3 regions of the Streptomyces sp. ME02-8801-2C genome follow, and region 2 is predicted to be linked to each of the others. Evidence: riboswitches for the same ligand, from Rfam matches in the RefSeq annotation. Region 2 holds a riboswitch; each other region holds the start of a gene.
What was found. A riboswitch is a leader RNA that binds a small molecule or an ion and turns the genes downstream of it on or off. The one in region 2 is predicted to bind thiamine pyrophosphate.
Positions count from the first base shown of each region.

Region 1: it holds a riboswitch for thiamine pyrophosphate, as region 2 does, so the genes downstream of both, thiC (phosphomethylpyrimidine synthase ThiC) here and thiO (glycine oxidase ThiO) in region 2, are expected to answer to the same signal.
Region 3: it holds a riboswitch for thiamine pyrophosphate, as region 2 does, so the genes downstream of both, PV396_RS29560 (thiamine ABC transporter substrate-binding protein) here and thiO (glycine oxidase ThiO) in region 2, are expected to answer to the same signal.

Region 1 covers NZ_JARAXP010000005.1:573,430-581,305, reverse strand. Annotated here, with positions in the region: gene PV396_RS19810 (LacI family DNA-binding transcriptional regulator) at 1-586, shown strand, start outside; gene PV396_RS19805 (metallophosphoesterase) at 974-2,107, shown strand; gene PV396_RS19800 (hypothetical protein) at 2,313-3,188, shown strand; gene thiC (phosphomethylpyrimidine synthase ThiC) at 3,347-5,167, opposite strand; TPP riboswitch at 5,160-5,347, opposite strand; gene PV396_RS19790 (YibE/F family protein) at 5,419-7,296, shown strand; gene PV396_RS19785 (SsgA family sporulation/cell division regulator) at 7,404-7,841, opposite strand.
Region 2 covers NZ_JARAXP010000001.1:40,682-48,557, reverse strand. Annotated here, with positions in the region: gene thiE (thiamine phosphate synthase) at 1-225, opposite strand, end outside; gene PV396_RS00235 (Rv2175c family DNA-binding protein) at 323-694, opposite strand; gene PV396_RS00230 (FAD-dependent oxidoreductase) at 792-2,030, opposite strand; gene PV396_RS00225 (hypothetical protein) at 2,084-2,437, opposite strand; TPP riboswitch at 2,489-2,601, shown strand; gene thiO (glycine oxidase ThiO) at 2,599-3,771, shown strand; gene thiS (sulfur carrier protein ThiS) at 3,780-3,980, shown strand; gene PV396_RS00210 (thiazole synthase) at 3,984-4,778, shown strand; gene pknB (Stk1 family PASTA domain-containing Ser/Thr kinase) at 4,953-6,911, shown strand; gene PV396_RS00200 (deoxyribonuclease IV) at 6,985-7,854, shown strand.
Region 3 covers NZ_JARAXP010000009.1:225,918-233,793, reverse strand. Annotated here, with positions in the region: gene PV396_RS29575 (maleylpyruvate isomerase family mycothiol-dependent enzyme) at 1-16, opposite strand, end outside; gene PV396_RS29570 (ABC transporter ATP-binding protein) at 42-1,058, opposite strand; gene PV396_RS29565 (iron ABC transporter permease) at 1,061-2,743, opposite strand; gene PV396_RS29560 (thiamine ABC transporter substrate-binding protein) at 2,719-3,801, opposite strand; TPP riboswitch at 3,883-3,988, opposite strand; gene rlmN (23S rRNA (adenine(2503)-C(2))-methyltransferase RlmN) at 4,014-5,120, opposite strand; gene PV396_RS29550 (hypothetical protein) at 5,220-5,891, opposite strand; gene PV396_RS29545 (phosphatidate cytidylyltransferase) at 6,017-7,144, opposite strand; gene frr (ribosome recycling factor) at 7,144-7,701, opposite strand; gene pyrH (UMP kinase) at 7,851-7,876, opposite strand, start outside.

The sequences.
Region 1 (7,876 bases), on a different contig from region 2:
GACCGCGTGGGTCGACAACGATCACGAGGCGGCCGTCCTGGGCATCCTCGACCACCTGGCCGCCGCCGGCGCCCGCCGCATCGGCCTCCTCACGGGGACCTCCACCGACACCTACACCCACCTCTCCACCACCGCGTACCTGCGCTGGTGCGAGCGGGTCGGCCAGGACCCCGTGTACGAGTCCTACCCGGCCCACGACCCGTGCGCCGGCGCCGTGGCCGCCGACCGGCTGCTGGCCCGCCCGGACCGCCCTGACGCCGTCTACGGCCTCTTCGACCCGAACGGCACGGACCTGCTCGCCGCGGCCCGCCGCTACGGCCTGCGCGTCCCGGAGGACCTCCTGTTGGTCTGCTGCAGCGAGTCCACGGTGTACGCCAACACGGAGCCGCCGATCACCACACTCTCCCTGAAGCCGCGGCGTATCGGCACGGCGGTGATCCAACTCCTGATCGACGCCATCGAGAACGTCGACTCGGACCTCCCCGTCGAGCAGGTGATACCGACCGAGCTGATCGTGCGGACGTCCTCGCAGCGCCGTCCGCCGCGTACGACGGTCAGTCCACCGCGGTCGCCCGAGAAAGGGTGATCCGGGGGCCGTGGTGAGGGGCGGGGACCGTGGGCTTGCGCGGGGCCGGCTCCCGAGGAGCGGGGCCGTACGAGGGGTCGGCCCCGTCGGGGAACGGGAGCCCGGCCCCGTTCAGGCACACGGGCTCCCCAGAGCCGCCACGGCCGACAGGCGCCGGTGTCATGATCGTACGAAGCGTCGATGTCCGAGGCACGAAGCGGGGAAGTGCAGGCCGGGCCCGTACGGGAAAGCCCCTCCGAATCGGGGCGAAAGCCGCGGTGAACTGGGCTCCTTCGCCGATTCACCACCCCTGGGTCATCACATGGCGCGATCCGCATTCCTATGATGGGCCCACGACACCGCGGGCCGCTGCGACCAGGCAGTCCGATGCGGTGCAGATGCGGCGCGATGGTGGAGGGGTCGATGACTCAGGGGGCCGGTCAGGGACCCGAGGTGACGCGGACGGCGACGTCACGCGACTTCCGGGTGCCCGCGTACGTCCATGAGACCGGTCCGTACGCCGATGGCACGGCGGCCGGCGACATCACCGCCGGGGCGGCCGACACCGAGGTCCCGGAGATTCCGGCGGGCACGCAAACCCCGGATGACCTGGAGGAATACCCGGACGGGTACACACCCACCCAGCGCGACCTCCCGATCATCAACCGCGGCGACACGCTTCAGGTGACCGTCGACCCCGCGGCTTCGGCAGCCGAGGGCGCGGGACCGCTGTTCGTCGTCGGGGACGTCCACGGCTACCTCGACGAACTGGTGAGCGCCCTTCAGGAACAGGGCCTCATCGACAGTGCGGGCAACTGGTCCGCGGGCACCGCCCGGCTCTGGTTCCTCGGCGACTTCACCGACCGCGGTCCGGACGGCATCGGCGTCATCGACCTCGTCATGCGGCTGTCCGCCGAGGCAGCCGCGGCCGGCGGCTACTGCAAGGCGCTCATGGGCAACCACGAGCTGCTGCTGCTGGGCGCCAAGCGGTTCGGTGACCTCCCCGTCAACTCGGGCGCGGGCACTGCCACCTTCCAGGCGGCCTGGCTGCTGAACGGCGGCCAGAAGACCGACATGGACCGACTTCAGGACCACCACCTCCAGTGGATGGCCCGTCTCGACGCGATCGAGGAGGTCGACGGCCACCTGCTCGTGCACTCGGACACCACCGCCTACCTCGACTACGGCGACTCGATCGAGGCGGTCAACGACACCGTCCGCGAGACGATCACGCGCAACGACGCGGACGAGGTGTGGGATCTGTTCCGCAAGTTCACCAAGCGCTTCTCCTTCCGCGACGAGGGCGGTGCCGAGGCCGTACGCTCCCTCCTCGACACGTACGGCGGCACCCGCATCGTGCACGGTCACAGCCCCATCCCGTATCTGGTGGGCGATGTCGGCACCGAGGACGACGGTGAGGACAGTTCCGGCCCGAACATCGAACATCCGCACGTCTACGCCGACGGACTCGCCATCGCGATGGACGGCGGAGTGACCATGGCCGGAAAACTGCTGGTCCAGGAGCTTCCGCTCGAACTCTGATGCCTGCCCGGGCGTTCCCTGGACAGACGTGCTTCGACGACCTACCGCACCGGACGGGGGACAGTCGGACGGCAATTTCTTCAAATCCCCTGTCACCGCGCGCCGTCGCCGCTCTACCATCGGCTTATCCGTAGCAGGCTCCCCTCCGTTTCTGCCCGACGGCTCGTCAGCATGCCGAGCCCCAAGCCCTACGGAGCATCGGGGGATGCACATGAACAGCGTTCCGCAGCACCTGCTGAACGAGGACCGCCAGGAATACGAGCGGATCCTCGATGAGGCGCTGCGCTCCGCCCCACACCGCCCGGAACTGGCCGCCGTCGGTGAGCGGCTGAACCCCGAACAACTGCGCACCATGGCACTCAACGCCACTGCTCTCATCACGGTCGCGGCGGCGAGCGAATACCAGCACTACGTGAAGGTCCGCGACGAACTGCGCCACCCGGCGCCGTCCACCCCGACGTCCGTCCACGAAACCGGCTCCACCGAGTCGAGCGCGGGCACGTTGGGGCTCGCCACCACGCTGGGCGAGGCCGCCGAGACCGCCGGGGCGGGTGCCGTCGCCGTCGTCGCGGTCCTGGCTCCTGTCCTCGCCGGCACGGCGGCGGCGATCTTCCTGCTCGTGGGCTACATCCTCAAGATGCTCAACCCCGAGCCGGCGTTCGCCCAGACCATGCTCACGACCGGATGGGTGTTCGGTGCGGTGACCGCAGTGGCGATACTCGTCGCCGCGGTCGGCCTTCTCATCACCGCCCTGCGCAACAGCCCAGAAGCGGAGGAGGACGGAGCCTACGGCGAACTGACCGAGGAGGTGGCGCTGGCCAGGGAAGCCTGGCGCGAGGCCCTGTTGGAGCGCGGCATCCTGCCGTTCCTCCGCGAGGCCCTCGCCGACCCCGGTACCGCGGCGATGAAGCGCAAGCCGGCCCCGCAACCCACCACCGGCCGTATGCCCCAACTCGGCTACAACCGGCCCGGCTTCACCAGCCCCGACGGCGGCCCGACGACGAGCCACCACCGCCCCAGCTTCACGAGCCCGGACTTCACCAGCCCGGACTTCGGAGGCCCGGACCACCCGCCGGAGTGACCGGCGGGTCTCCGGATACGAGGCACGGAACTCTGGGCTGTGGGCGAACCCAGGACTCAGCTGGAGAGGGCGGCCGCTGACGCCGCCTCACCATCCGGGCTGCCCGTCGAACCCACGGCCTGCGGACAGGCCGCGGGTTCGACCGAGTACTGATCCGCTCAGTCCGCCAGCGGCAGGTACACCCGGTTTCCGCTTGCCGCAAACTCCTTCGATTTCTGAAGCATCCCCTCGGCGACCTCCTCAGCCGTCGCCCCCGCAGCCGCGGTACCACCGAACTGCTCGGTGATGCTCTGGCTGATCTTCATGCTGCAGAACTTCGGTCCGCACATCGAACAGAAGTGGGCCGTCTTGGCGGGTTCCGCCGGCAGGGTCTCGTCGTGGAACTCGCGTGCCGTGTCCGGGTCGAGCGCCAGGTTGAACTGGTCCTCCCACCGGAACTCGAAGCGGGCGTCGGACAGCGCGTCATCCCATTCCTGCGCACCTGGGTGCCCTTTGGCGAGGTCGGCTGCGTGGGCGGCGATCTTGTAGGTGATGACACCCGTCTTGACGTCGTCACGATTGGGCAGACCCAAGTGCTCCTTGGGTGTGACATAGCAGAGCATGGCCGTGCCCCACCAAGCGATCATCGCGGCACCGATACCGGAAGTGATGTGGTCGTACGCCGGCGCGACGTCCGTCGTCAGCGGGCCGAGCGTATAGAACGGTGCTTCATCACAGATCTCCTGCTGGAGGTCGATGTTCTCCTTGATCTTGTGCATCGGGACGTGGCCCGGGCCTTCGATCATCGTCTGTACGTGAAAACGCTTCGCGATCCTGTTGAGTTCCCCGAGCGTCCGCAACTCCGCGAACTGTGCCTGGTCGTTGGCGTCGGCGATCGATCCGGGCCGCAGTCCGTCGCCGAGTGAGTACGTGACGTCGTACGCGGCGAGAATCTCGCACAGTTCTTCGAAATTCTCGTACAGGAACGACTCCTTGTGGTGCGCGAGACACCAGGCCGCCATGATCGAGCCACCGCGCGAGACGATGCCGGTCTTGCGGTTGGCGGTGAGCGGTACGTACGCCAGGCGGACGCCCGCGTGGACGGTCATGTAGTCCACGCCCTGTTCGGCCTGTTCGATGACCGTGTCCTTGTAGATCTCCCAGGTGAGTTCCTCGGCCCGGCCGTCCACCTTCTCCAACGCCTGGTAGAGCGGCACTGTGCCGATGGGAACAGGAGAGTTGCGCAGCACCCATTCACGGGTGGTGTGGATATTGCGGCCGGTCGACAGGTCCATGACCGTGTCGGCGCCCCAGCGCGTCGCCCAGGTCATCTTCTCGACCTCTTCCTCGATGGAGGAGGTGACCGCGGAGTTGCCGATGTTGGCGTTGACCTTCACCAGAAATCGTTTGCCGATGATCATCGGCTCGATCTCCGGATGGTTGACGTTCGCGGGCAGCACGGCACGCCCGGCTGCGATCTCCTCACGGACCACCTCGGGGTCGACGTTCTCCCGGACGGCCACGAACTCCATCTCGGGCGTTGTCTCCCCGCGGCGGGCGTACGCGAGTTGCGTCACCGCCTGACCGCTCCGGCTCCGGCGCGGCTGCCGGGGCCGTCCCGGGAACACCGCGTCGAGGTTCCTGAGCCCTCCGCGCGGCGAGGTGTGTTTGATCCCGTCGTCCTCCGGACGGACGGGACGGCCCGCGTACTCCTCGGTGTCGCCACGGGCGATGATCCAGTTGTCGCGCAGCGGAGCCAGTCCCCGGCGGACGTCGGTGTCGACCAGCGGATCGGTGTACGGACCGGAAGTGTCGTACAGAGTGACCGACTTCCCGTTGGTGAGATGCACCTGTCGGACTGGCACCCGAAGGTCGGGGCGGGAGCCCTCGACATACCCTTTGTGCCAGCCGATGGACTTCCCGGCCCCCTGGGACTCATTGCCCTCAACGGGCTGTTCGTCCTGGACGGAGGCAGGCGTGCGTGTGTCCTTGATGGTCATGAGACCTACTCCCTACGCCGGCATTACCCGGTAACAGGTTCAGCGGTCGACGCAGCGGATCCCGTCTGCCGATGTTTCATGTGAAACATCACTCGTTCCACGATGTTCCACGTGAAACATTGCTAAGACGGAGGTCAGCGCCCTCTCAGCCCGGTGCTCCGAGCTCCCGCGTGTGCAAAGGTGCCTCCACGCTAGCGTTAATTTGGGCGAGGTGAACAGAGGGCCCCTGCCGTTCTTGCGATGATCGGGCGGTGACCACGACGCAAGGACCCCCGTACCCGTCCTCCGAGCCCCCGCGCGGAAGCGGTGCCCAGCGCGGCTCCGGACCGGGCAGCGCAGACGGCGGCACCGGCGGAGCGACCGGTTCGAGAGGCGGTCCCGGATACGGTCCCGGCCGGACGTTCGACCGCGGCTACGGGCCGGCAGCGCGCACGGGTCAAGGCGGCCGTAGGAGCCCCGATGGCCGTCAGGGCCCGGATTTCGGGGCTGAGGGGCCGGGGACCGGTCAGTTCGACCCCTTTCCCGTTTCCGACGGCGGTCGAGGTCCTGGTCCGGGAGCAGGCGGTGGACACGATCACGGAACCGGCCGGGGACAGAGCGCCGACCCTGGGCACTATGCGCACCACGGCCACGGGCAGGGGGACGGAGACCGTGGCGGGCCTGGCGGCAGTTCCGGTGGCGGGCACGGTCCCGGTCCGGGTGACTCGCACGGGGGAGGAGGGCCCGGGCACGGTGGCGGCCCCGGACCCGACGACCATCACGACGGCCACTCGCACGGCCACAGTCACAGTCATGGCCCGGCCGCCCCTGTGTCCATCCACTTGCGGAAGATCATCGGGGCGATTCTGATCCCCTTCGCCGCGGCGGTCGTGGTCGGGCTGGCGGTGTTGTGGCCCGGGGGTGCCCCGGCACACGAGCGCACCGGCGTGGGATTCGACCGGCAGACCCAGGAGGCCACGGTCACCGAGGTCGTCGCAGTCGACTGCAAGTCCGTCAACGCCTCGGGGGACACCCCGACCGGCGGCACGTCCACCGCCGAGGGCTCCTACGCACAGCAGCAGGCGACCGGCGAGTGCAAGCGGGCGACGATCCGGGTCGACACCGGCAACGACAAGGGCCGTACGTTCACGGAGATCGTCCAGCCGGACCAGTCACGGCAGTTGCACGAGGGCGAGAAGGTCGTGGTGGCCTACGAGCCCTCGGCGCCGAAGGACCTCCAGTACTCGGTGGCCGACGTGAACCGCCGCTTCCCCATGGCCCTGCTGGCCGGGATCTTCGCGCTCGCCGTCGTGGTCGTCGGACGCATGCGCGGTGTGATGGCGCTGGTCGCGCTGGCCGTCAGCTTCATGGTGCTGACCTTCTTCATCCTGCCGGCGATTCTGCAGGGCTCGAACCCGCTGATCGTGGCGGTCGTCGGGGCCAGCGCCATCATGCTCATCGCGCTCTACATGTGCCATGGCCTCTCGGCCCGTACGTCGGTGGCAGTGCTCGGGACCCTGATCTCGCTGGTACTGATCGGCATCCTGGGCTCGATGTTCATCGGCTGGGCCGCGCTGACCGGCAACACGGACGACAACACGGGCCTGATCCATGGCCTGTATCCGTCCATCGACATGAGCGGTCTGCTGCTGGCCGGCGTCATCATCGGTTCGCTCGGCGTCCTGGACGATGTGACGGTCACGCAGACATCGGCGGTCTGGGAGCTTCACGAGGCCAACCCGACGATGGGGTGGCGCGGGCTGTACCGCGCCGGTATCCGTATCGGCCGCGACCACATCGCGTCCGTCGTCAACACCCTCGTCCTCGCCTACGCGGGCGCCGCGTTGCCGCTGCTGCTGCTCTTCTCCATCGCCCAGAGCAGCGTCGGGGCGGTCGCCAACAGTGAACTCGTCGCGGAGGAGATCGTACGGACCCTGGTGGGCTCGATCGGCCTGGTCGCGTCCGTACCGGTGACCACCCTCCTGGCTGCGCTGATGGTCTCGGCCGACCGCCCGGGTACGGAACCGCTCGCCGCCACAGCGGGGGCAGGGGGAACGGGACTCGGAGGAGGGCCCGCAGCCGGGGCTGAAGCGGGCGCGGGAGCCGCGGCCCAGGCCCGCGCCGGGAAGGGCCGTCGCCGCAAGCACTGACTGAGCCGTAGGGCACACAGACCGCGCGCCTGGACTACGGCCGCGCGCTTCTCCTGCCTCCGAGGAGAAGCGTTACACCACCGTCGGGAGCTCTCCCGGGACCCGGTTCAGCCCGCGCTCTGTTCCTCCGCCAGAATGCGGTCCAGCGCCTCGTCGAGGTGGGCGTCGAAGTCGGCGAGGGAACGCTCCTGCCCCAGCGGCACAAGCTTGTCCGTACGGTCGAGGAACGCCACCAGCGGCGCCGCACCCGAGCGGAACAGCGCCTGGTCACCGCCGACCTGAAGCCGGATCAGCACCTCGCCCAGGACCTCGCTGTCGGCGGGCGAGATCCGCACATCCCCGTCCCCGCACGGTCGCCCCACGCCATCGATCAGCAGCTCGCGCCCGAAGGCCCAGGTCACAGGAGCGTCGCCGGGCAGATGGAAGGTCAGCCGGACGGCATAGGGATCACAGGTCTCGTAACGCAGCTCCACCGGAATACGGAAGGAGAGCTCCTCCGAGACAAGAAAGCTCATCATGACTTCTGCCTGCACCGACTCGCGCATCGCCTATCCCTGTCACTTGCCGCGGACTGGCCTGG
Region 2 (7,876 bases):
GGCGTCGGCGAAGACCTGGAGGTGGTCCAGTTCCTCGGCCGCCTCCATGCCCTTGTCGCGCAGCTGCACGATGTCGACCCCGCCGGCCAGGACGGCGTCGAGGAACTCGGCGAGGTCGCCCTGCCGTCTGCGGGCGTCCGTGCAGAGATAGACCCGGGCGTCGGCGAGCCGCGCACGGGCGGTACCGGCGCTCGCCCCGGGCACGGTGTCGGTCGTCTCGGGCATACGTGTCCCCCCATGGGCGCGCCCCTGGGTGTTCACCCGGGCGCGCCCCTGTGTGGTGGTGTGCGGGCCGAGGCCCGCACACCGGCGGCTGGTCGGATCAGACGGCGAGCGCCTGGGCCCGGCGCTTCACCTCCGTGCCGCGATTCTCGCTGAGGGCCTGCGCGGGGGTGCCGGGCAGGCTCGGGTCGGGAGTGAAGAGCCACTCGAGCATCTCTTCGTCGGAGAAGCCGTCGTCCCTCAGGAGCGTCAGGGTGCCGGTGAGGCCCTTGACGACCTTCTGCTCGGCCCCGTCGATGAAGGCGGCGGGGACGTGCAGCGCGCGGTTCTCGCCACGGCGTACGGCGATCACTTGGCCCTCCTTGACCAACTGCCGGACGCGTGTCACCTCGATGTCGAGGATTTCCGCGATGTCGGGCAGCGTGAGCCAGGCGGGGACGAGAGCATCGATCTTTGCGTCAATCTCGGTCACGGGACAAGCCTGCCATCCCGCACTGACAGTCGGAAGCGGGACCCCTGTGACCTGCGCCGTTGTGATGGTGTCGAGCCGCGTCGGGCAACGCCCGGCCCTACGCCGTGGCCGCCTTCAGTGGCCGGGAGGGGTCCGTCAGGGCCTCGGCGTCCATCAGGGTGCCCGCCTCGATCAGCCGGCGCCCCTGGGCCAGGTCCCGGGGGCGGCCCACGGCCAGCAGGGCGGCCAGGCGGCCCTCGCGCAGCCAGCAGACCGTCCAGGCGGGCCCGGCCGGGTCGCCGCGCCACAGGGTGGTGTCGGCGGACTGGTGGTGGCCGACGTACTGGACGAAGCGGCCGAACTGCTCCGACCAGAAGTACGGGACGGGGTCGTAGACCGCCGGGGACTCCCCGATGATGTTGGCGGCGACCGTACGGGGTCCCTGGAGGGCGTTGTCCCAGTGGTGGACCAGAAGACGTCGGCCGTACCTTCCCGAGGGGAAGGAGGCGCAGTCGCCGACCGCGTAGACGTCCGCCTGGGAGGTGCGCAGATGGTCGTCGGCGACGACCTCGCGGTGCTCGCCCAGGGTGATCCCCGAGCCCGTGAGCCAGGCCGTGGCCGGGCGGGCCCCGATGCCGACGACGACGGCGCCTGCGGGCAGCCGCGAGCCGTCGTCGAGCACCACCGCGCCGGGCTCGACGCGTGCCACGCGCGCGTGGGTGCGCAGCGAGGCGCCGCTGTCGGCGTACCAGGCGGCCATCGGCGCGGCCACCTCGGCGGGCAGGGCGCCCGCGAGCGGCCGGTCGGCGGCCTCCACGACGGTGACGGAGCAGCCGGCCTCGCGGGCGGCGGTGGCGAACTCGGCGCCGATCCAGCCCGCCCCGACGACCACGATGTCATGCTGACGTGCGAGGACCGGCCGCAGCCGCTCGGCGTCGTCGAGGGTCCGCAGCAGATGCACCCCGGGTACGCCCTCGGTGCCCGGCAGCCGGATCGGTTCGGCGCCGGTCGCGAGGACCAGGACGTCGTACGGGACGGGCCCCTCGGCGGTGTCCAGTTCATGTTCGGCGCCTCGGACGCCCAGCACCTCGCACCCGAGCAGCAGTTCGATACCGAGGGCCTCGAAGTCGACGTCGAAGGCGGAGTCCTCCGCCTTGCCCAGCAGTACGGCCTTGGACAGGGGCGGCCGGTCGTACGGCTGATGGGGCTCGGCACCCAGCAGCGTGACGGTGCCCGTGAACCCCTGCTCCCGCAGGGCGACCGCGGTCTGCACCCCGGCCATGCCCGCGCCCACGACGACCACGCGCCGCGCCCGCAGCCCGCCCGGTGTGTCCTGTGCCTGCGTCTGCTCGCTCACCCGATCACCATAGACAACTGACAAATTGTCAGTCAGTGGGCGCGGTCAGTGACCTACTCCACAACCACGCGCTCGACCTGTTCCACCACGCTCGTCCCACTGCCCGGCTGCGACTCCCACTCCCAGGTCTCCGCCAACCGCAGCCGCCCGTCGGGCAGTTCGGTCACCTCGGACACACAGTGGCCCGAGGACGTCGTCCCGTCGCGCTTCAGCTGCACGTACCGGAAGTCGAGCCGGTCACCTTCCCGTGTACCCACGAGATGGCCGCGTACGACATCGCCGCCCGCGTACTCGGCCCAGATCTCGCCGTTTCGCTCGTGGTAGGTGAACCGGGTGCGCGTCCCCACCTGACCTGGGGCCTGGTCCGTGACAGGGGCGAGGACGAGGCCGTCGAGCGAGCGGGGCATGGGGACGGGCTCCCTTACATGGGCGTCGCACTGCGGGCTAGGGTGACCAGCGTAAGCACTCGCGGGAGCCCGGACGCACCGGGCTGAGAGGGAGGCTGGGCGGCCTCCGACCGTACGAACCTGATCCGGGTCATGCCGGCGAAGGGAGGGGCTGGACGCCCATGTCGCGTACACACACCTCGGACGTCGTGGTCGTCGGCGGCGGGATCATCGGGCTGGTGACGGCCTGGCGGGCCGCGCAGCGCGGGCTCGCCACGACCGTCGTGGATCCCGTGCCGGGCGGCGGGGCCGCGCAGGTGGCGGCCGGGATGCTGGCCGCCGTCACCGAACTGCACCACGGGGAGCAGACCCTGCTGGGGCTGAACCTGGAGTCGGCCCGCCGCTATCCGGACTTCGTCGCCGAGCTCACCGAGCTGACCGGTCATGACCTCGGCTACCGCCGCTGCGGCACCCTCGCCGTCGCGCTCGACGCCGACGACCGCGCCGAGCTGCGCGAACTGCACGCCCTGCAACAGCGCTCCGGCCTGCAGTCGGAGTGGCTGTCCGGGCGCGAATGCCGGCGCCTGGAGCCGATGCTCGCGCCGGGCGTGCGCGGGGGGCTGCGGGTGGACGGCGACCACCAGATCGATCCGCGACGGCTGGCCGGGGCGCTGGTGGCCGCGTGCGAGCGCGCCGGGGTCGTGCTGCGCCGGACCTGGGCCGAACGGCTCGAGGTACGGCGGGGGCGGGCCGTGGGGGTCACGGACTCGGACGGCGACGAACTGGCCGCCGGGTCGGTCGTGCTGGCCGGGGGCAGCCTCAGCGGACGGCTCGCGGGAGTCCCGGAGGCTGTGCTGCCACCCGTACGGCCCGTGAAGGGGCAAGTGTTGCGGGTGACCGTGCCGCAGCGGTACGCGCCCTTCCTGAGCCGGACCGTGCGGGCCGTGGTGCGCGGCAGCCAGGTCTATCTGGTGCCGCGCGAGAACGGTGAGCTGGTCGTCGGGGCGACCAGCGAGGAGCTGGGCTGGGACACCACCGTCACGGCGGGCGGTGTCTACGAGCTGCTGCGCGACGCCCACGAACTCGTCCCCGGGATCACCGAGTTGCCGCTGACGGAGACCCGCGCGGGACTGCGCCCCGGCTCCCCCGACAACGCGCCGCTGCTGGGCCCGACCGCGCTGGACGGGCTTCTGGTGGCCACCGGGCACTACCGCAACGGCGTGCTGCTGACGCCGGTCACCGGAGACGCGATGGCCGCCGCCCTGGCCACCGGTGAACTGCCGGACGAGGCCCGCGCCTTCACCCCTCGACGGTTCGACGCCGTCCACGCCGTACGCATGGAGCAGTTCGCATGAGCCATTCCCTGAACATCCTGGTCAACGGCCGGCAGCAAGAGGTGTCCGCCGGTACCGCGCTCGACGCGCTGGTGAAGACCCTCACCCCGGCGCCTTCCGGTGTGGCCGCCGCGCTCAACGAAACCGTCGTCCCACGCGCGCGTTGGTCCTCGACCCCCCTCGCCGAGGGAGACCGCGTCGAGGTCCTCACCGCCGTCCAGGGAGGCTGAACCATGGCCGACGATCCCTTTGTCCTCGGTGGTACGGCCTTCGCGTCCCGGCTGATCATGGGTACGGGGGGCGCGCCCAGCCTCGAGGTGCTGGAACGGGCCCTGGTGGCCTCGGGCACGGAACTGACGACCGTCGCGATGCGGCGCGTCGATCCCTCGGTGCACGGGTCGGTGCTGTCGGTGCTGGAACGGCTCGGCATCCAGGTGCTGCCCAACACGGCGGGATGCTTCACCGCCGGCGAGGCCGTGCTGACGGCCCGGCTGGCCCGGGAGGCGCTCGGTACGGACATGGTGAAACTGGAGGTCATCGCCGACGAGCGGACGCTGCTGCCGGATCCCATCGAACTGCTGGACGCGGCGGAGGTGCTGGTGGACGACGGGTTCACGGTGCTGCCGTACACGAACGACGATCCGGTGCTGGCACGCAAGCTGGAGGACGTCGGGTGCGCCGCGATCATGCCGCTCGGGTCGCCGATCGGGTCGGGGCTGGGGATCCGCAACCCGCACAACTTCCAGCTGATCGTGGAGCACGCGCGTGTGCCGGTGATTCTGGACGCGGGGGCGGGGACGGCGTCGGACGTGGCGCTGGCGATGGAGCTGGGGTGTGCGGGGGTGATGCTGGCGTCGGCGGTCACCCGGGCTCAGGAACCCGTGCTGATGGCTGCCGCCATGCGGAGCGGGGTGGAGGCGGGGCGGTTGGCCTACCGGGCGGGGCGGATTCCGCGGCGTCACTTCGCCGAGGCGTCGTCTCCTGCGGAGGGGCTGGCCGTGCTGGATCCGGAGCGGCCCAATTTTTGATCTCCCACCCGCGCACCGCCCGTTTCCAGCCCGCTGGCAAGGGGAGCTCTCCGGTGGGGGCTTCCCACCGTCGGCGGCTCTCCGTCTCGGTTCGCGTCACAGGTCGGCTTCAGTCCTGCTGCTTTCCCGAGTGAGATCGCGGCCCTGTCAGTGACGGCTCGTACACTCGCCTGCGTGGACACGACCCTTCAGGACCCTCTCGTCGGGCAGGTGCTCGACGGTCGCTATCGCGTGGACGCGCGGATCGCGGTCGGCGGGATGGCCACGGTCTACCGGGCCGTGGACACCCGCCTCGACCGCGTGCTCGCCCTCAAGGTGATGCACCCCTCGCTCGCCGCCGACGTGTCCTTCGTCGAGCGGTTCATCCGCGAGGCGAAGTCCGTGGCCCGGCTCGCGCACCCCAACGTCGTGCAGGTCTTCGACCAGGGCACCGACGGGTCGTACGTCTATCTCGCCATGGAGTACGTCGCCGGCTGCACCCTGCGTGACGTGCTCCGTGAACGCGGCGCGCTCCAGCCGAGGGCCGCGCTCGACATCCTGGAGCCCGTGCTCGCCGCGCTCGGCGCCGCCCACCGGGCCGGATTCGTGCACCGCGACATGAAGCCCGAGAACGTGCTCATAGGGGACGACGGCCGGGTCAAGGTCGCCGACTTCGGGCTCGTGCGGGCCGTGGACACGGTCACCAACACGACCGGTGCCGTCCTCGGCACCGTCTCCTACCTCGCACCCGAGCAGATCGAGACCGGCACCACCGACCCACGGGTCGATGTGTACGCCTGCGGAATCGTCCTCTACGAGATGCTGACCGGCGACCAGCCGCACTACGGCGACTCCCCCGCGCTGGTGCTCTACAAGCACCTGCACGAGGACGTGCCGCCGCCCTCGTCCCTCGTCCCCGGGCTGGCCCTCGAGCTGGACGCGCTGGTCGCCTCGGCGACCGCGCGCAACGCCGACATCCGCCCGTACGACGCCGTGGCGCTGCTCGCGCTGGTGCTGGAGACGCGCAGCGCGCTCGGCGCCGAACAACTGGACGCCGTACCGCCGCAGGCCGTCGCCTCGGCGCACGACAACGCTGAGGACCTGACGAGCGTCATCCCGCGCGCGCTGGCCGTGCCGCGGCCCCTGCCCGTCAACGAGATCGAACCCCCGGTCGACGAGGGACGGTTGCACCGGACGAGCCGGCTGGGAACGGTCGGCGCTCCCCCGGCGCCCGCCCCGCCCTCCCGGCGCTCCCCGCGGGCGCGGAGCAGGCGTGGGCCGCTCGCCGTCCTCGCCGCCGTACTGCTCGTCCTCGGGGTGGGGGCGGGCGTCTGGTACATCAACTCCGGGCAGTTCACCCAGGTCCCCGGGGTGCTGTCGATGACGCAGGCGCAGGCCGAGGCCCGGTTGAAGCAGGCCGGGCTCGAGGTCGGCACGATCGACGAGGCCTACAGCGACACAGTGAGACGCGGCACCGTCATCAGCACTGATCCCGGGGTCAGCGAGCGCATCCGGGACAACGACAGCGTGTCGCTCACCATCTCCAAGGGGCCGGAGACCGTGCCGGTGCCCCAGCTCGAGGGTTACCGCCTGGACAAGGCCAGAGCGGTGCTGAAGCGCGAGGGTCTGGAGCCGGGGATGGTCACCCGGGAGTTCAGCGAGGAGGTGCCCCGGGGTTCGGTGATCAGTACCAGTCCGGAGCCGGGCACCGAGCGGCGCGCGGGTTCCGCGGTCGCCCTCGTCGTCAGCAAGGGCAGCCCGGTGGAGGTCTCCGACGTCACCGGCGCCGAGCTCGCCGAAGCGAAGTCCGTACTGGAGCAGGCGGGGCTGAAGGTCAAGGTCGCCGAGCGGACCGTCACCTCGGACGAATTCGCCAAGGGACAGGTCGCCGCCCAGTCGCCGGAGGCCGGCAGCGAGGCCGAACAGGGCGACACGGTCACCCTGACGGTCTCCAAGGGCCCCGAGATGATCGAGGTCCCGGATGTCGTGGGCGACAGTGTCGGCGACGCCAGGGAGGCCCTGGAGGGCGCCGGGTTCACGGTCGACGAGGACCGGGGACTGCTCGGGCTCTTCGGCGACACGGTGAAGAAGCAGTCCGTGGACGGCGGCGACACCGCGCCCAAGGGTTCGAAGATCACCATCACGATCCGCTGACCCGGCGGACAGCGGTGGCAGGTCATCGGTATCCGCCGACGGGACGCGGAGCGCCGCGTGACACCCTTCGAGGGTGACCAGCAAGCAGCTCCGCAACCCCGTCGGCGGCCATGTTCCCGTGGCCGGCGGACTCCACTCCGTCGGCCTGTCCTACGCCCGTGACCTCCTCGCCGAGACCGTGCAGGTCTTCGTCGCCAACCCGCGCGGCTGGGCGACGCCCGTGGGCAGTCCCCGGCAGGACGAGGAGTTCCGCGCGGCCTGCGCCGAGAGCTCGATCCCGGCATACGTCCATGCCCCGTACCTGATCAACTTCGGCTCGCACACCGAGGCGACCGTCGAGCGGTCCGTGGAGTCGCTGCGGCACTCGCTGCGGCGCGGGCGCGAGATCGGCGCGCTGGGCGTGGTGGTGCACACCGGGAGCGCGACCGGCGGGCGGGAGCGGTCCGTGGCCCTCAAGCAGGTACGGGAGCATCTGCTGCCGCTGCTCGACGAGCTCGCCCATGACGACGACCCGTTTCTGCTCCTCGAGTCGACCGCCGGGCAGGGCTCCTCCCTCTGTTCGCGCACCTGGGACTTCGGGCCGTACTTCGAGGCGCTCGACGCCCACCCGAAGCTCGGCGTCTGTCTCGACACCTGCCACATCTTCGCGGCCGGGCACGATCTGACCGGCCCGAGCGGGATGCACCAGACCCTCGATCTGCTGGTCGACACGGTCGGCGAGGGCCGGCTGAAGCTGATCCACGCCAACGACTCCAAGGACGTGGTCGGCGCGCACAAGGACCGCCACGAGAACATCGGCGCGGGCCATATCGGCGAGGACCCGTTCCGCGCGCTGATGACCCACCCGGCGACCGAGGGCGTACCGCTGATCATCGAGACGCCCGGCGGCAAGGAGGGACACGCGGCGGACGTGGAACGCCTGAAGAAGCTTCGGGACGGGTAGAGAAAGAGACAGAACGAGAATA
Region 3 (7,876 bases), on a different contig from region 2:
GTGCGAGTGTCGTCATGCCCCGAACCCTATGAGGGGTCCCGTCAGCCGAGCACGACAATTTCGGCCGCGTCGAAGGCCACCCCGACCTCGTCCCCCGGCTCCGGCGCCGCCCGCAACGCACACGCGGCCTCCAGGCGGGGCGCGTCCTCTGGCTGGAGCTGTACGGCGACATGCGTACCCCGGAAGGTGCGCGCGGCCACGGTGCAGCGCAGGCCCTCGGCGGCGGGCACCAGGCGCACCCCGGCGGGCCGTACGAGCAGCGTGCGCGTCCCCTGGGGGGCGTCCTCGGGGACCGGAACCTTGCCCCAGGGGGTGTCCGCGGCCTGCCCGCTCACCGTCGCCCCGACGACGTTGTCGAAGCCGAGGAAGCGGGCCACGAACTCGTCCGCGGGTCGCTGCCAGACCTCAAGTGGCGTACCGGACTGGGCGATCCGCCCCTCGCGCATCACGATCACCCGGTCGGCGAGGGCGAAGGCCTCGCCCTGGTCATGGGTCACGGCGAGCACGGTGGTGCCCAACCGGCCGAAGAGTTCCCGGAGTTCGACGACGAGCCGCTCGCGCAGCGAGCGGTCCAGCTGGCCGAGCGGTTCGTCGAGCATCAGCAGCCGGGGGCGCGGCGCGAGGGCGCGGGCGAGGGCGACGCGCTGCTGCTCCCCGCCGGACAGCGCGGCGACGGCCCGACGGGCGGCGCCGGGCAGCCCGACCAGTTCCAGCAACTCCCGTACGCGTACGTTCTGTTGCGCCTTGGACACGTGGTGCATGCGCAGCCCGAAGGCGACGTTGCCGCCGACGTCCCGCTGGGGGAACAGCTGGTGGTCCTGGAACATCAGGCCGACCTCGCGCTTGTGCGCGGGCACTCCGGCGAGGTCCCTGCCGTCGAGCGACACCCGCCCCGCGTCGAGGGGTTGGAGTCCGGCGACCGCCCGCAGCAGCGTCGACTTTCCGCTGCCACTGGGGCCGAGCACGCACACGGTCTCGTGCTCGGCGACATCGAGGCCGACGCCGTCGAGCACGGGCCGCGACCCGAACCGTACGGTCGCTCCGTCGAGACTGAGCATGGTCAGAACTCCCCCGTCCGGTCGGTCCGCAGCCGCTCCAGCACGAGCAGGGCCACCGCGCACACCAGCATCAAGATCGTCGAAAGGGCCATCGCCTGGCCGTAGTTGAGGTCGCCGGGGCGGCCCAGCAGACGGGCCACGGCGACCGGCAGGGTCGGGTTGTCGGGCCGGGCGATGAACACGGTCGCCCCGAACTCGCCCAGCGACACGGCGAACGCGAACCCGGCGGCGACCAGCAGCGCCCGCCGCACGATCGGCAGATCGACCTCCCGCCAGACCCGCCACGGCGACGCCCCGAGCACGGCCGCCGCCTCCCTCAGCCGCCCGTCCACGGCCCGCAGCACCGGCAGCATGGTCCGCACCACGAACGGCACCCCGACCAGTGCCTGCGCCAGCGGTACCAGGATCCAGCTGCTGCGCAGATCGAGCGGCGGCTCGTCGAGCGCGATCAGGAACCCGAACCCGACGGTCACCGCCGACACCCCGAGCGGCAGCATCAACAGTGCGTCGAACCCCCGTACGAGCCGCCCGGCATCGCGCCGGGTGAGCGCCACGGCGGCCAGCGACCCGACGACGACGGCGATGGCTGTGGCGGCGACGGCGTACTGGAGTGAGTTCCCGATGGCGGCGATCGGCGCCACCAGGAAGATGCCCGAGTCGTCGTGGGTGAGCGCCCGGTAGTAGCCGAGGCCCGCGCCGCCCGGCGTGGCGAACGACCGCTGCACGAGCACGGCGAGCGGCAGCACCAGCAGGAGGGCGATGCTGGCCAGCACCCCGCCGAGCAGCGCCCACTGACCCCGGCCGCGGGGCCTGCGGGCGGTCGTCTCCGGTGCCACGAGCCGCAGCGCGCTCTCCCGCCGCCGTACCGTCCCGGCGTGCACGGCGAGGATCGCGCCCACCGCCACGAACTGCACGATCGTCAGCACGGCGGCCGTACCGAGGTCGAAGATCTCCGAGGTCTGCCGGTAGATCTCCACCTCGAGGGTGGCGAAGGTGGGCCCGCCGAGGATCTGCACCACTCCGAAAGAGGTGAAGGTGAAGAGGAAGACCATGAGCGCGGCGGCGGCGACGGCGGGTGCGAGGGCGGGCAGCGTGACCTGCCGCCAGGCTGTGAACCGCGAGGCGCCGAGCATCCTCGCGGCCTCCTCCTGCCGTGGGTCGAGCTGCGCCCAGAGCCCGCCGACCGTCCGTACGACGACGGCGTAGTTGAAGAAGACATGCGCGAGCAGGATCGCCCACACGGTCGTGTCCAGCCGTACGCCCCACAGCTCGTCGAGCAGCCCGCCACGCCCGACCAGTGCCAGGAACGCCGTACCGACCACGACGGTCGGCAGTACGAAGGGCACGGTCACCACGGCCCGCAGAATCTGCTTGCCCCTGAAATCGAAGCGCGCGAAGACATACGCGCCGGGGAGTGCGATCAGCAGCGTGAGCGCGGTGGACGCGAACGCCTGCCAGACGGTGAACCAGAGCACGCGCCGGATGCCGGAGTCGCCGAGCACGTCCCCCAGCTGTCCCAGCCGCCAGACCCCGTCGACGTGCAGACCGCGCGCGACGATCGCGGCGACGGGATAGGCGAAGAAGAGCGCGAAGAAGACGACGGGCAGCGCGAGCAGGGCACCGCGCAGAGCGGCGCCCCGCCTGCGCGCGAGCGCCCCGGCTACTTCAGTACGAGCGATGTCCACGACTTGACCCACTGGTCACGGTGTTCGGCGATCTTCGCGGGGTCCATGGTCTCGGGGTCCTTGGCCTGCGGCCCGTACTCGGTGAACTCGGCGGGCACCTCGGCGCCCTCGCGTACCGGGTACACGAACATGTTGAGCGGCATGTCCTCCTGGAAGGTCTTGCCGACCAGGAAGTCGAGCAGCGCCTTGCCGCCAGCGCTGTTCTTCGCGTTGCTGAGCAGCCCCGCGTACTCGATCTGCCGGAAGCAGGTGCCCATCGCGACCCCGGTCGGAGCGGCGGTCGGCTTCGGGTCGGCGAAGATCACCTCGGCGGGCGGCGAGGATGCGTACGAGACGACGAGGGGCCGGTCGCCCTTGGCCTTCTTGCCGCCGGCCGACCCGGAGAACTCCTCGTTGTACGCCTGCTCCCAGCCGTCGACCACCTTCACACCGTTGGCCTGCAGCTTGGCCCAGTAGCCGCTCCAGCCGTCATCCCCGTACTTGGCGGCGCTGCCGAGCAGGAACCCGAGTCCGGGCGAGGAGGTGGAGGCGTTCTCGGTGACGAGGAGGTCCTTGTAGGCGGGCTTGACCAGATCGTCGAAGGACTCGGGCGGGGTCAGCTTGTGCTCGCTGAACCAGGCCTTGTCGTAGTTGACGCAGATGTCGCCGGTGTCGATCGGGGTGACCCGGTGCTTGTCGTCGTCCGTCCGGTACGCGGGCAGGATCGCGTCGGCGTCCTTCACCTCGTACGACTGGAACAGGCCGTTGTCGAGCGCGCGGGAGAGCAGGGTGTTGTCGACGCCGAAGAAGACGTCGCCCTGCGGGTTGTCCTTGGTGAGGATCGCCTTGTTGACGGCCTGCCCGGCGTCGCCGTCCTTGAGGACCCTGACCTTGTACCCGGACTGCTTCTCGAAGGCGGCGAGGACGCCCTTCGAAACGGCCCACGAGTCGTGGCTGACCAGGGTGACGGTCTTGCTTTCCGCAGCCGAACCGCTGCCGCTGTCCTCGGACCCGCACGCGGACAGCGCGACCAGCCCGAGCCCGACGGCAAGGGCCGTGACCTGCTTGGTGATGCTCACTGGATTCTTCCTCCTGGGATGACCAGGAAGAGACGCGGCCCTGCCCGGACCCCATGACGGGTTCCGGGCAGGGCGCAACAGCTTGAGTGATGACCGAACTTCCTACCCAGAATGACCTGGGCGAGGTTCAGAGGGTCTGCGGGCTGTCCCGCACTCTCAGCGCTGTGGCGCTCCCCTGTCGGAATATGAAGGTATGTAGGTACGACGTAAGACTACCGCTCGGTGGCCGCCAGCTGACCGCACGCCCCGTCGATCTCCTGCCCTCGGGTGTCCCGAACGGTCACGGGCACCCCGTGCGCGGCGATGGCCTCGACGAACGCCTTCTCGTCCTCGGGCCGCGAGGCCGTCCACTTGGACCCCGGAGTGGGGTTCAGCGGAATCAGGTTGACGTGCACGGGCTTGCCCCTGAGCAGCCGCCCGAGCCGGTCACCACGCCAGGCCTGGTCGTTGATGTCCCTGATCAGCGCGTACTCGATGGACAGCCGACGCCCCGACTTCGCCGCGTACTCCCACCCGGCGTCGAGGACCTCGCGCACCTTCCACCGTGTGTTCACGGGTACGAGGGTGTCGCGCAGCTCGTCGTCCGGCGCGTGCAGGGAGATCGCGAGCCGGCACTTGAAGCCCTCGTCGGAGAACCGGTGGATGGCCGGCACCAGCCCGACGGTCGAGACGGTGATCCCCCGCTGCGACAGCCCGACACCGTCCGGCTCGGGGTCGGTCAGCGCACGGATGGCACCGACGACACGCTTGTAGTTGGCCAGGGGCTCGCCCATGCCCATGAACACGATGTTGGAGAGCCGCGCGGGCCCACCGGGAATCTCCCCGTCCCGAAGCGCACGCATCCCGGCCACGATCTGGTGCACGATCTCGGCGGTGGACAGGTTCCGGTCGAGCCCCGCCTGCCCGGTCGCGCAGAACGGGCAGTTCATCCCGCACCCCGCCTGCGAGCTGATGCACATGGTCACCCGGTCCGGGTAGCGCATGAGCACCGACTCGACGAGCGTCCCGTCGACCATCCGCCACAGGGTCTTGCGGGTGGTGTCCTGGTCGGTCGACAGATGACGCACGACCGTCATCAGCTCGGGAAGCAGCGCCTCCTGGAGCTTGCCGCGCGAGGCGGCCGGGATGTTCGTCCACTCGGCCGGGTCGTGCGCGAACCGCCCGAAGTAGTGCTGCGAGAGCTGCTTGGCACGAAACGGCTTCTCACCGATCGCGGCAACGGCCTCTTTACGCTCGGCGGGCGTGAGATCGGCAAGATGCCGCGGCGGCTTCTGAGCTCCGCGCGGGGCGACGAATGTGAGTTCTCCTGGCTTAGGCATGGCTGTACCAGTGTCGCAGACATCCGGCCACCCCCTCACCGCCCTGTGGACAACCTCAGGCGCGGAGACAAAACCCCAGCTCGGCAGCCGTCCGCCTGCTCACCGCGGCGCAGCCGCCATCACCCCCCGAAGCTCCGCCACCTCCCGCTCCAGCTCGCGGTAGTGGTCGCTGACCTTCTGCCGGGCCGTCGGTGTGACGCGGCCCCCGTCCAGTTCGGTCAGCCGGTCGCCCAGGGCGGTGAGGCCTGTCTGCCAGTCGTGCCAGCCGTCGGCGCCCTGGGCTGCGGCCAGCTCGCCCCGGGCCGCGCGCAGGGCCTCGTGGGCCCCCTCGCGCAGCGGGACCAGGTCGGCGCGCAGCCGTTCGGTGCGTTCGCGGAGGTAGACGAGGGACTCGCCGTATCCGGCGAACGTCTCCCGCAGCTCGGTCATCGACCTGACCTGGTCCCCGAGCGCCTCCAGCCAGGGCAGGGCCACCTCGACGCCGTGCTCGGCCGCCCCGACGGTCGCCGTACGGACCTCGAGGTAGTTCTGGGACACTCCGTCCAGGTCGGCGAAGACACTCATCGCGCCGAGCGTCTGCTCGCGGATGGTGTCCGAAGGGAGTCCGTCCCCCCGGTCGAGCAGCGCCTCGATCCGCTCCAGCTCGCCCCGCACCGCCCTGCGCAGCTCCAGCAGCGCCTGATGAGCCGCGTCGGCGGTCTCGACCGGGCCGGCGACAGCCGCCAGCCCCTCGGCCTGCCGCTGGCGTCTTGCCCGACTACGCCCCCACATGCACGCCACCCCTTCCGGACGGATCGACCGCACTGAAGTCGATCTTAGGTTCGAAAGGGGTGGTTTCAGGCCGTCGGAGGTCTTTCACACGAAACCCGGACCGTACTGGAACATTCCGGCCGCCCTCAGCCCACGAAGGCGACGAACAGCAGCCACACGACAGGAGCCGTGGGAAGCAGCGAGTCCAGCCGGTCCATGATGCCGCCGTGTCCCGGCAGCAGCGTGCCCATGTCCTTGATGCCCAGGTCCCGCTTGATCATGGACTCGCCGAGGTCGCCGAGCGTCGCGCTGACCGCGACCGCGAGGCCCAGCAGCAGTCCCTGCCACCAGGTGCCGTCGTCGATCACGTACGCCATCAGCAGCGCGCCCGCCACCATCGCGAACGCGACCGCGCCGAACAGCCCCTCGCGGGTCTTGCCGGGGCTGATGCGCGGGGCGAGCTTGTGCTTGCCGAAGCGCCAGCCGATCGCGTACGCGCCCGTGTCGCTGACGACGGTCAGGAGGAGGTACGTCATGACGCGCTGCGCACCGTCGTCGGCGGTGAGCATCATCGCGACGAAGGTGGCCAGGAACGGGACGTAGAACGCCGCGAAGACGCCCGCCGTGACGTCCCTGAGGTAGCCCTCCGGAGGTTCCGTCATACGCCAGACCAGGACCGCGAGCGCGGTGAGCGCCATGGCGACCCATGCGCCACCGGGACCTCGGACGTATCCGGAGACGACCATCGCGGCCCCGCCGAGCGCCAGCGGCACCAACGGCGCCCTGATGTCCTTGCGTTCCTGGAGCCGGGACGTCAGTTCCCACAGGCCCACCACGACGGCGACCACGATCACCCCGACGAAGGCGGCCTTGACGACGAACAGCGACGCGATGATCACCGCGCCGAGTCCGACGCCGACCCCTATGGCCGCGGCGAGGTCCCGGCCCGCGCTCTTCTTCTGCGGGGCGGGGGCGGGCTGCTGGGCGTCGTCGGGCGTGGGCATGGAATCCGGCTTCTGCGGCACCGTCCCATAGGGCTGTGCCTGCGGCATCTCGTCGCGGAACAAAGGGCCGCCCGGCCGAGCGGCCCCCCGCTCGTCATCCTGGTCTCCGCCGTGTGCGGGTACGTCGGGCACGATGGGCATGGGGCGAGTCTGCTGCGCGTGCTGCGCATCGTACGCGGGACCCGCCGGGGCAGCCCCCTGGACAGGCCCTCCGTCGGACGGCCCCCAGTACCCGGCGTGGGGCGGCGCCCCCCAGGAAGAGTCGTTCATCAGACTTCGAGAAGCTCCGCTTCCTTGTGCTTGAGAAGCTCGTCCACCTGCGCGACGTACTTCGCGGTGGTGTCGTCGAGCTCCTTCTCCGCGCGACGGCCCTCGTCCTCGCCGACCTCGCCGTCCTTGACGAACTTGTCGATGGTGTCCTTGGCCTTGCGGCGGATGGACCGGATCGAGATCTTGGAGTCCTCGGCCTTGGTCCGGGCCACCTTGATGTAGTCCTTGCGGCGCTCCTGGGTGAGCTCGGGGAACACCACGCGGATGATGTTTCCGTCGTTGCTCGGGTTGACGCCGAGGTCGGAGTCGCGGATCGCCTGTTCGATGTTGCGCAGCGCGCTCTTGTCGAAGGGGGTCACCACGGCCATGCGCGGTTCGGGCACGGAGAACGAGGCCAGCTGGTTGATCGGCGTCAGCGCGCCGTAGTAGTCAGCCACGATCTTGTTGAACATCGCCGGGTGCGCACGACCGGTGCGGATCGCGGCGAAGTCCTCCTTGGCGACCACGACGGCCTTCTCCATCTTCTCCTCGGCCTCGAGGAGGGTCTCTTCGATCACCACTTGCTCCTGCGTGTCTTGAGTAGGCCCGGCTGCTGTTCTCGGTCCGCGGCCGGCTGCGTCGCGTCTTCTTCCTGCACGGTTCCCGACCGCCAGGACATTGTCCATCCCCCGCTCAGGGCCAGTCCCCGGTCAGGGCTGATCCCTTGTCAGTCCCGGCCGCTCTGGTCACCGA